2 linked regions of the Telluria mixta genome follow. Each later gene encodes a partner of the first gene's protein in a complex. Links are inferred from orthologs where the notes say so. Each region holds a gene or a part of one and is shown in the gene's direction. Other genes may lie near its edges.

What was found. The genes of interacting proteins can lie anywhere in the genome.
Region 2: the proteins of eno (region 1) and P0M04_RS14960 are in contact, whole or in part, in a solved structure (PDB 2FYM), measured with the Escherichia coli proteins. The link is inferred for Telluria mixta from one-to-one orthologs.

The regions. Positions count from the first base shown.
Region 1 is NZ_CP119520.1:3,615,048-3,620,456, forward strand. What follows is about bases 1-2,989. They hold eno (phosphopyruvate hydratase), read left to right. Parts: upstream 1-846; coding sequence 847-2,133; downstream 2,134-2,989. Other genes in these bases: kdsA (3-deoxy-8-phosphooctulonate synthase), read left to right, coding at 1-722; ftsB (cell division protein FtsB), read left to right, coding at 2,200-2,544; P0M04_RS16115 (helix-turn-helix domain-containing transcriptional regulator), read left to right, coding at 2,541-2,819; P0M04_RS16120 (PAAR domain-containing protein), read right to left, coding at 2,892-2,989. In the rest of the region: more of P0M04_RS16120, read right to left, coding at 2,990-3,302; P0M04_RS16125 (Dps family protein), read right to left, coding at 3,553-4,041; Hsp33 family molecular chaperone HslO, read right to left, coding at 4,153-5,109; P0M04_RS16135 (gamma carbonic anhydrase family protein), read right to left, coding at 5,113-5,409. UniProt on the Escherichia coli protein: Catalyzes the reversible conversion of 2-phosphoglycerate (2-PG) into phosphoenolpyruvate (PEP). It is essential for the degradation of carbohydrates via glycolysis.
Region 2 is NZ_CP119520.1:3,364,437-3,369,402, reverse strand. The notes cover bases 1,211-4,966. They hold P0M04_RS14960 (Rne/Rng family ribonuclease), read left to right. Parts: upstream 1,211-1,571; coding sequence 1,572-4,766; downstream 4,767-4,966. In the rest of the region: P0M04_RS14965 (RluA family pseudouridine synthase), read right to left, coding at 1-749. UniProt on the Escherichia coli protein: Endoribonuclease that plays a central role in RNA processing and decay. Required for the maturation of 5S and 16S rRNAs and the majority of tRNAs. Also involved in the degradation of most mRNAs.

The DNA.
Region 1 (5,409 bases):
GCATCCCGTTCATCTATAAATCGTCGTTCGACAAGGCGAACCGTTCGTCCGGCAAATCGTTCCGCGGTCCCGGCATGGAAAAAGGCCTGGAGATCCTGGCCGACGTGCGCAAGGAAATCGGCGTGCCCGTGCTGACCGACGTGCATACGGAAGAAGAGATCCCGGTCGTCGCGAGCGTCGTCGACGTGCTGCAGACGCCGGCCTTCCTGTGCCGCCAGACCGACTTCATCAACGCCTGCGCCCGTTCCGGCAAGCCCGTGAACATCAAGAAGGGCCAGTTCCTGGCCCCGGGCGACATGAAGAACGTGATCGACAAGGCACGCGCCGCAGCTGCGGAAGCGGGCCTGCCCGACCAGTTCATGGCATGCGAGCGCGGCGTCTCGTTCGGCTACAACAACCTGGTTTCCGACATGCGTTCGCTCGCCATCATGCGCGAGTCGAACTGCCCGATCGTGTTCGACGCCACCCACTCGGTGCAGCTGCCAGGCGGGCAGGGGACGTCGTCCGGCGGCCAGCGCGAGCACGTGCCCGTGCTGGCGCGCGCCGCCGTCGCGGCGGGCGTGTCGGGCCTGTTCATGGAAACACACCCGAATCCCGCGTGCGCGCTGTCGGACGGCCCCAATGCCGTGCCGCTCGCCCGCATGAAGGATTTGCTGACCACCCTGGTCGATATCGACCGCATCGTCAAGAAGGCGGGTTTTATCGAATCCGATTTTCAATGATATGTGGGGCGGCGCGAGAATTACCCGTTGAGCGCTGCCCGGACTGATCAAGCAGCGGCGCGCCATGCGGCTCGGCGCCCGTTTCTCGCTTTGGCTTTTTTTACTTTCTGGAGATTGAACTACCATGAGTGCTATCGTTGATATCATCGGCCGCGAAATCATCGACTCGCGCGGCAATCCGACCGTCGAGTGCGATGTGCTGCTGGAATCCGGCGTGATGGGCCGTGCCGCCGTCCCGTCGGGCGCATCGACCGGTTCGCGCGAAGCCATCGAGCTGCGCGACGGCGATCCGAAGCGTTACTTCGGCAAGGGCGTGCTGCAGGCCTGCGAGAACATCAACACCGAGATCAGCGAAGCCATCATGGGCCTGGACGCCAACGAACAGGCATTCCTGGACCGCACCCTGATCGACCTGGACGGCACCGAGAACAAGAGCCGCCTGGGCGCGAACGCGATGCTGGCCGTCTCCATGGCCGTCGCCAAGGCCGCCGCTGAAGAAGCCGGCCTGCCGCTGTACCGCTACTTCGGCGGTTCGGGCGCGATGCAGATGCCGGTGCCGATGATGAACGTCATCAACGGCGGCGCGCACGCCGACAACAACCTGGACATCCAGGAATTCATGATCATCCCGGTCGGCGCTCCGTCGTTCAAGGAAGCCGTGCGCTACGGCGCCGAGGTGTTCCACACCCTGAAGAAGATCCTGCACAGCAAGGGCCTGAACACGGCCGTCGGCGACGAAGGCGGCTTTGCTCCGTCCGTCGCGAACCATGAAGAAGCCATCAAGCTGATCATGCAAGCGATCGAGCAGGCAGGCTACGTGGCCGGCCAGGACATCGCCATCGGCCTGGACTGCGCCGCCAGCGAGTTCTACAAGGACGGCAAGTACGTGCTGGAAGGCGAAGGCGGCCTGCAGCTGTCGGCCCAGGACTTCACCAACATGCTGGCCACCTGGTGCGACAAGTACCCGATCGTCTCGATCGAGGACGCCATGGCCGAAGGCGACTGGGAAGGCTGGGCAACGCTGACCGCCGCCCTGGGCAAGAAGGTGCAACTGGTGGGCGACGACCTGTTCGTCACCAACACCAAGATCCTGAAAGAAGGCATCCAGAAGGGCATCGGCAACTCGATCCTGATCAAGATCAACCAGATCGGCACCCTGACCGAGACCTTCGCCGCCATCGAGATGGCCAAGCGCGCTGGCTACACGGCCGTGATCTCGCACCGTTCGGGCGAGACCGAAGACTCGACCATCGCCGACATCGCCGTCGGCATGAACGCCCTGCAGATCAAGACGGGCTCGCTGTCGCGTTCGGACCGCATGGCCAAGTACAACCAGCTGCTGCGCATCGAGGAAGACCTGGGCGACATCGCCAGCTACCCGGGCCGCGATGCTTTCTATAACCTGAAGTAATGCTGTAGTATGGACACGGGTTCGTTCGCCGGGCCCGTGTCGTTATCCCGCCAGCCGTATTCATCCATGCGTCTCATCACCCTTGCCCTGGCAGCCCTGCTGCTGCTGATCCAGTATCCCCTGTGGTTGGGGAAGGGCGGCTGGCTTACCGTGGCCGACCTGGAATCCCAGGTGGCGGCCTCCCGTGCCAAGACCGAACAGCTGAAAGCCCGCAATGCCAAGCTGGAATCGGAAGTGCGCGACCTGAAGGATGGCCTCGGCGCCGTCGAGGAACGCGCGCGCTACGAACTGGGCATGATCAAGTCGAACGAGATCTTCGTGCAGGTATTGCGCAAGGACGAGAAGCCGGCCGTCATGATGACGGAACCGCCGCCGCCACCGCCGCCGAAGGTCAAGAAGGGCACGCCATGACCCCCACGGATGCTTCCCCGCCGGCGCTCGATACGCTCGAGGCCGTCGCAGGCTATCTCGCCGCCGCGTTCGATGCCGGCGATCCCGAGACCATGACGGAGGCGCTGAAGCTCGTCGCGCGCTCCGCGGGCCTCACGCACCTGGCCGCCGCGGCCGGCCTGCAGCGCGACCTGCTCGCCGCCGCCATGAATCGCGGCGAGATGGGCCTCGACAGTCTGCTGGCGATCATGAAGGTCATCGACTTGCACCGTCCGGCCGACGGCGCGCCCAACTGATCAAACTTCTCGCGCCCGCCGGCGTTCGCTGCCGCTGACTGATTGCAGCCGCGCACGCCGACGGGCCGCCCGTCAGGCGCTGGCCCCGACGGCGGCCGGCGGCGCATAACCCGGCTCCAGCAGGCCGGGAATCGGTTCTCCTTCCATGACGACGATCTCGCCGATGCTCTCCGCGCGCGCGACGATGCGGTCGCCGTTCGCGATATGGCTGCCCACGAGGGCGATCGGCCGGTTCGCATACGTCGACGCATGCCCGGCACCCGACACGATCACGCTCTCGCTGCCGTCCGGATAGCGCACCCGGTCGCCGACGCAGGCGATGCGGTAATCGTCGGCAGGCTCGCCCCGCGACGCGAGCACGACTTCACCGCCGCGGCGGGTGCGCGAGCCGATCGTGGCGATGGGGTAGCGGGCGATGACTTTACTACGGGGCGCGGCTGTGTTGGCGTTGGACGCTGCATCATTGGCACGTACTGATTTCATCCGGTTCTCCAAAAGTTTGCAAAACGGGACGCGAAAAGGCGACACATTCCCGGTGATAAGTGCACGGGTTCGTACACTGGAGGCCATTGAAACGTGTCGTTGATGTATGCCAATTGATGCAGCGCAAGTCGAACCGGCCGGACATCCGGAATCAGGCAATTCCGACAGGGTTGGCGGTTGACTTCCGACCGGCAATAAAGACGATGCCGCATCGACCTGTAGCGACAGGTCGTCTGCGGCAAAAGCGGTGTCAGGCAGACTGGCCGTTCTCGAGGAAGGAACGCAGCATCCACGCATTTTTTTCGTGGATCTCCATGCGGTCGCTCAGCATGCCGGCGCTCGGCTGGTCATTGGCCTCGTCGGCGATCTTGAACGCTTCGCGCACGGTGCGGATCAGCGCTTCCTGGCCATCGACCAGTTGGCGGATCATTTCCTGTGCGTTCGGCACACCGGCTTCTTCCTTGATGGACGACAGTTCCACGAAGCGGGCATAAGTACCCGGTGCGAAATGGCCCAGGGCGCGGATGCGTTCGGCGATATTGTCCAGCGCGTTCCACAGTTCCGTGTACTGTTCCATGAACATGATGTGCAGCGTCTGGAACATCGGACCCGTCACGTTCCAGTGGAAGTTATGGGTCTTCAGGTACAGCATGTAGCTGTCGGCGAGGACGCGCGACAGGGCATTGGCAATGTTCGCGCGGTCTTCGGTGCTGATGCCGATATTGATGTTGCTGCTCATGGTGCTCTCCTGTCTCAGTGTCATTGATGACAGCTTAGCAGGAACTATCAATAGCGGCAGTTTATATTCCCAATCAAAATGATAGGGGGCGTCAATGACGTCCCCGCGCGATCAGTGCTTCACGCTGGACGCGGGCGTCAAACCGTCGGCCGTCGTGTCGCTGGCGAACAATTGCGCGCAGTCGACGGCGTCGAAGCCGTAGTGCTTGCCGCAGAAGTCGCAGTTGATGCCCAGCTCACCCAGGTCGTGCAGGGCGGACTCGACTTCTTCCTTACCCAGCATCTTGAGCATGTTGCCGACTTTTTCGCGCGAGCACGAGCAGTGGAATTCCGGATGCAGCGGGTCGAACACGCGGATCGTCTCTTCCCAGAACAGGCGGCGGAGCAGCGTTTCCACGTCGGTCGTGAGCAGTTCTTCCTGCTTCAAGGTCTGGCCCAGCATGATGGCGCGGGTCCACGTCTCGAGGTCTTCTTCCTCGCTGGCCTGCTTGACCTGGCCTTCGACATTGGAATTGCGCGGCAACTTTTGCAGCAGCAGGCCGCGTGCGACATGCTCGTCGGCCGCCAGCCACAGCTTGGTATCCATCTGTTCCGAGCGCAGCATGTAGTTCTCGATGACGGTCGCCATGTCTTCGCCGACGAGCGGTACGACGCCCTGGTACGGCTGCTGGCCCGGGACCTTGTCCTGCGGGTCGAGCGTGATCACGAAGCGGCCGCGGCCGTGCTGGTTCAGCAACTGGGCGACGGACGCGTCGTCCGGCACCTCGGCGCCTTCGCTCAGCTTGGCGGTGGCGCGCATGCGCAGGTTCGCGTCGCACTCGACGACGAGCAGCTTCACCAGGCCGTCGCCATGGATCTGCATGACGATCGAGCCGTTGAACTTGAGGTTGGCGGACAACAGCGCCGCCGCGGCGACCATTTCGCCCAGCAAGGCGCGCACCGCCTTCGGGTAGACGTGGCGCGACTGGATCTCGCGCCACGCATTGGAGATCTCGACGAGCTCGCCGCGCACGGCTGCGTTGTCGAAGATAAATTTCTGGAGGGTGTCCTTGCTGGTATCAGTCGTCATTCTTTATCCGATTTTCTTGAGCTCCGCCTTGAAGCGTTTGCCGCGCTCGATATAGCTTTCGGCGCTGCGCTGCAGGCGGAGCAGGTCGTCTTCCGTAAGCGTGCGTACCACCTTGGCCGGGGCGCCCAGGATCAGCGAACCGTCCGGGAATTCCTTGCCTTCGGTGACCACAGCGCCGGCTCCCACGAGGCAGCCCTTGCCGATCTTCGCGCCGTTCAGCACCACGGCCTGGATGCCGATCAGCGCGCCGTCGCCGACAGTGCAGCCGTGCAGCATCGCCTGGTGGCCGACGGTGACGTT
Region 2 (4,966 bases), 250 kb from region 1 along the record:
GTGCGCCCCGTCTTGAGCTCCGCCTCCAGCAAGGCGTATTCCGGCCATTTGCGCAGCAGGTTGAATACCGTATGTGCTTCCTGACCGCCGGCCTGCACGACGACGCGACGCTCGCCATCCGGCGTCGTGTATTTATGTAGCGGCAATTTCACGTGCTGGCGCGGATTGCGCCAGTCACCCGCGACCATGGTCAGGTAGCGCTTGTCGGTTGTGCCGTCGCGCATCTGCTCGTGCAGGCTCGTCAACGCGGAACGTTTCTTTGCAAGCAGCAGCAAGCCGGACGTTTCACGGTCCAGGCGGTGCACCAGTTCCAGGAATTTGGCATCCGGCCGGGCCGCACGCAATTGTTCGATGACGCCATACGACACGCCCGAACCGCCGTGCACGGCTACGCCAGCCGGCTTGTCGATCACGAGCAGGTGGCTGTCTTCGTGCACGATGGCAAATTCCGCGCCCGGCACAGGGGCGCTGCCGGCGGCCTTTTCGGCAATGCGGACAGGCGGGATACGGACGATGTCGCCCGTCGCCAGGCGGTACAACTGGTCGATGCGGCCTTTGTTCACGCGCACTTCGCCAGAGCGCAGGATCCGGTAAATATGGCTTTTTGGGACACCTTTGCAGACGCGCAGCAGGTAGTTATCGATGCGCTGGCCTGCTTCTTCCTCGGTGATTGTGACAAACTGAGCAGTGGCAGGGGGGCGGCTATCTGTCTGTGATGAAGGGGGAACAACATCGTTTTGCAAGGTCATTCGCTCTGTCTTCCCAGAAATTCTCTCTAAGTCCTTCATTTTGAATATATAATCGACAGGCGGCGGTCAAACCTCTGCAGGTGTAAGAATTAAAACGATATTTTACACAGGGGCGTCTCCATCGGCCCCGCCAAAATGCAAATTCGATGGAAAAAAACGGAATCCCCAAACCGTCGCAAGCGGCAGCAGTGTCGCGGCATCGCAGCGACAATGCGAAAGCGCAGCGGCGGATTTCAAGGATTTCTAGATGTGTACGCACATTCCTGTGCGAACCTGGGTTGCACCGCAGTTGCAATCGGGTAGCCGCACAGGATGCAGGATTGGATTGTTTGGAACTGTAAGGATAAGTACCGGCAAGCCGGCCGCAGGGTCGGCTCGCCGGGTGATGGCGTCGATAACGCTTGCCGTTTGCCCGACCCGAAGTAAGGAGCCGCTAGACCGTCGTGAGCTGTAGCAGTGTTGTTGAAGACAGTCATCCGGGAAGATCCTGCAGGTGCGCAGTACGCACCGCGGTCTTCACGCCCCGGAGCGCCCGTTTCGCCAACACCCTTCCGCTCCCCGGCATGCACGCCGACTGAAGATCTGGCTGTGTCGCACCGCTTGCCAGCCCCTGTGCCGCCCCGATCGGGCCGCCCGGGCCGGCAAGGACGTTCGTGCGCGGGCAATTACGTTCGACGCCACTGCGCCCTGTGGCCGGCCATGCCGTGTCACACCCCGGGCATACCACCGCCAACACTCCCTTCCCCGCGTACATCCCTGTACTTTCGCCGCTCTTGCATAAAGACGGCATGAAACGGCCCACGGGTCGCGGAGTTTATAAAAATGAAACGTATGTTGTTTAACGCTACGCAGCAAGAGGAGCTGCGCGTAGCGATCGTCGATGGCCAGAAACTGATCGACATCGATATCGAGACCGCCGGTCGCGAACAGCGAAAGTCGAATATCTACAAAGGCGTCATCACCCGCATCGAACCCTCTCTTGAAGCCTGCTTCGTCAGCTACGGCGAAGAGCGCCACGGTTTCCTCCCCTTCAAAGAAGTTGCCCGCTCCTATTTCCGCGACGGCGTCGACGTCCGCAACTGCACGATCAAGGAAGCCCTGCGCGAAGGCCAGGAAATCATGGTCCAGGTCGAAAAGGAAGAACGCGGCAACAAGGGCGCGGCCCTGACCTCGTTCATCTCGCTGGCCGGCCGCTACCTGGTCCTGATGCCGAACAATCCGCGGGGTGGCGGCGTGTCGCGCCGCGTCGAAGGCGAAGAGCGCCAGGAACTGCGCGAGACGATGGACAAGCTGGACCTGCCGCAGGGTATGTCGGTCATCGCCCGCACCGCCGGTATCGGCCGCAACGTCGAAGAACTCCAGTGGGACCTGAATTACCTGATGCAACTGTGGCGCGCGATCGAAGGCGCCGGCAAGTCGGCCCCCGGTCCGTTCCTGATCTATCAAGAGTCCTCGCTGGTCATCCGCGCCATCCGCGACTATTTCCAGCCTGACATCGGCGAAGTCCTGATCGACACCGACGAGATCTTCGACCAGGCCCAGCAGTTCATGAGCCACGTGATGCCCGACATGGCGCACCGCGTGAAGCGCTACACGGACGACGTGCCGCTGTTCTCCCGTTTCCAGATCGAACACCAGATCGAGACCGCGTATTCGCGCACCGTCCCGCTGCCGTCCGGCGGCGCGATCGTGATCGACCACACGGAAGCCCTCGTCTCCATCGACGTCAACTCGGCGCGCGCGACGCGCGGTTCGGACATCGAGACGACCGCCTTCAACACCAACTGCGAAGCGGCCGACGAAGTGGCCCGCCAGCTGCGCCTGCGCGACCTGGGTGGCCTGATCGTCATCGACTTCATCGACATGGAAGTCGCCAAGAACCAGCGCGAAGTGGAACAGCGCCTGAAGGATGCCCTGCACCATGACCGTGCACGCGTCCAGATGGGCAAGATCTCGCGCTTCGGCCTGATGGAACTGTCGCGCCAGCGCCTGCGTCCGTCGCTGTCGGAAGGTTCGCACGTGACCTGCCCGCGCTGCTCGGGCACCGGCCACATCCGCGATACCGAATCGTCCGCCCTGCAGGTGCTGCGCATCATCCAGGAAGAGGCGATGAAGGAGAACTCGGCCGCGATCCACGTCCAGGTCCCGGTCGACGTCGCCGCTTTCCTGCTGAACGAAAAGCGCGGCGAAGTGCTCAAGATCGAGACGCGCCACCGCATCACGGTCATCCTGGTCCCGAACAAGCACCTGGAAACCCCGCACTACAAGCTCGAGCGCATCAAGCACGACGATCCGCGCCTGGACGACGACGCCGCCAGCTACACGATGGCCGAGTCGGCCGACACGGACATGGCCTTCGCCAAGCGCCAGAAGGAAGAAGCGAAGCCGCGCCAGGAAGCCGTCGTCAAGACGATCACCCCGGCCCAGCCGGCACCGGTGGTCGACCGCCAGCCGGCCAAGCCGGTCGAGGCGCCCGCCCCGGCAGCGGCCGCGCCCGCCGCGCCGGCCTACGCGCCGCCGGTCCAGGAAGGTTTCTTCGCCAAGCTGCGCAACTTCTTCTTCGGCCGTCAGGTCCCGATCGCCCCGCCACCCGCCCCGGTCGCACCGCCCAAGCCCGCTGAAGCGGCACCGGCTGCCGGCGAACGCGGCGAGCGCGCCGGCCGTGGCCCGCGCAACGCCCGCGGCGGCCGCAACGCCACCGCCGGCGGCAATGGCCGCAACCGCGCCGAGCGCGAGGAACGCGATGTGAACGCCGCCGTGGAAGGCGCCAAGCCGGTCGAGGCCGAAGGCAAGCCGGCACGTCCGCCGCGCCAGCCGCGTCAACCGCGCGAAGCCCGCGAGCCGCGCGAACAGGCAGCCGTCACGGCGGATGCACAGCCGCAGGCCCCGCGAGGCGAGCGTGCCGAACGCGGCGAGCGTCCGGAGCGTGGCGAACGTCCGGAACGCGCACCGCGCCAGCCGCGCCCGCCGCGTGAAGGTGGCGAGCGTGCCGAGCGTACGGAACGCACCGAACGCGCCCCGGCCGAGGCCAAGAGCGAAGAGCTGAATGCCGCCCAGGCCGTGGCGGCCCAGGCGGCCATCACGCTGGCCGGCGAGCCGCAGATTCCGGAAGCGCTGAAGCCGGTGACGGCGAACGCAGCGGTAGCGACCGTCGGCCCGGATAACGAGGAACTGGAAACGGACGCGCATGGCGACGAGCCGCGCCGCCGTCGCCGTCGTGGCGGCCGCAACCGCAACCGTCGCGACCGTGACCAGGTCGAGGGCGCCGAGCAGGACGTCGTCGAAGGCGAAGCACCGGCCTTCACGCCGGTGGCCGACGAGGAAGCCGCCAAGGTCCAGGCCGAAGCGAAAGCTGCACAAACCAAGCCTGAGGCGGCGCCCGTCAAGGCCGTCGCACTGGGTCCGTGGCCGTTCCCGACCACGGAATCGGTCAAGGCTGCCGCTGTGAAAGCCGCCGCCGAGAAGGCTGCCGCCGAGCAGGCGGAAGCGGCCCGCGCCCAGGCTGAACAGGCTGCGGCCGCTGCCGCAGCGGCTGCAGCTGAGCAGGCCGCCGCGCCGGCCGAACCTGTCGTCGAGGCCGCCCCGGCTGCCCAGACGCCGTGGCCGTTCCCGACCACCGAGTCGGTCGCCGCCGCCGTCGCCGACAAGGCCGAGGCCGATGCAGCCGCCCAGCCGGTCGAAACCACCGTCGAAGCCCCGGCCGCTGCGCCTGCTTCTGCTCCTGCTCCTGTGTCGGCGCCGGTATCGGCTCCGGTCGAGGCCGAACAACCTGTCGTCGCGCAAGCGGCACCGGTTGCCGCCGCACCGGCCCCGGCACCGGTCGCCGCAGCACCGGCCAACCTGAACGACCTGCTCGAGAAAGCCGGCCTGACGCTCGCGTCGACGGATCCGGAAAAGCTGCGCGCCGCCCAGGAAGCGGCCGCGCAGGTGGAGCCGCCGGCACGTCCGCGCCGCACGCGCAAGCCGGCGCCGCCGCCGGTCGACGAGCCGCTGATCCAGGTGGATACACGCCAATAACGAGCCAATAAGCGCGTCGGCATCGTAAAAAAGGGAAGCTTCGGCTTCCCTTTTTGCTTCCTGTGCTACGATGGCGGCGTCGAAAAAGGCAGGATCGTCTTTGGTAAGCCCGGTCCCTTCGCGCGACATGCGCCGAAGCTCTGTTCCATGCGTACGCGCATGAGTACCCGCGACGAACCGTCCGGCGCTGTTGCGCCCAA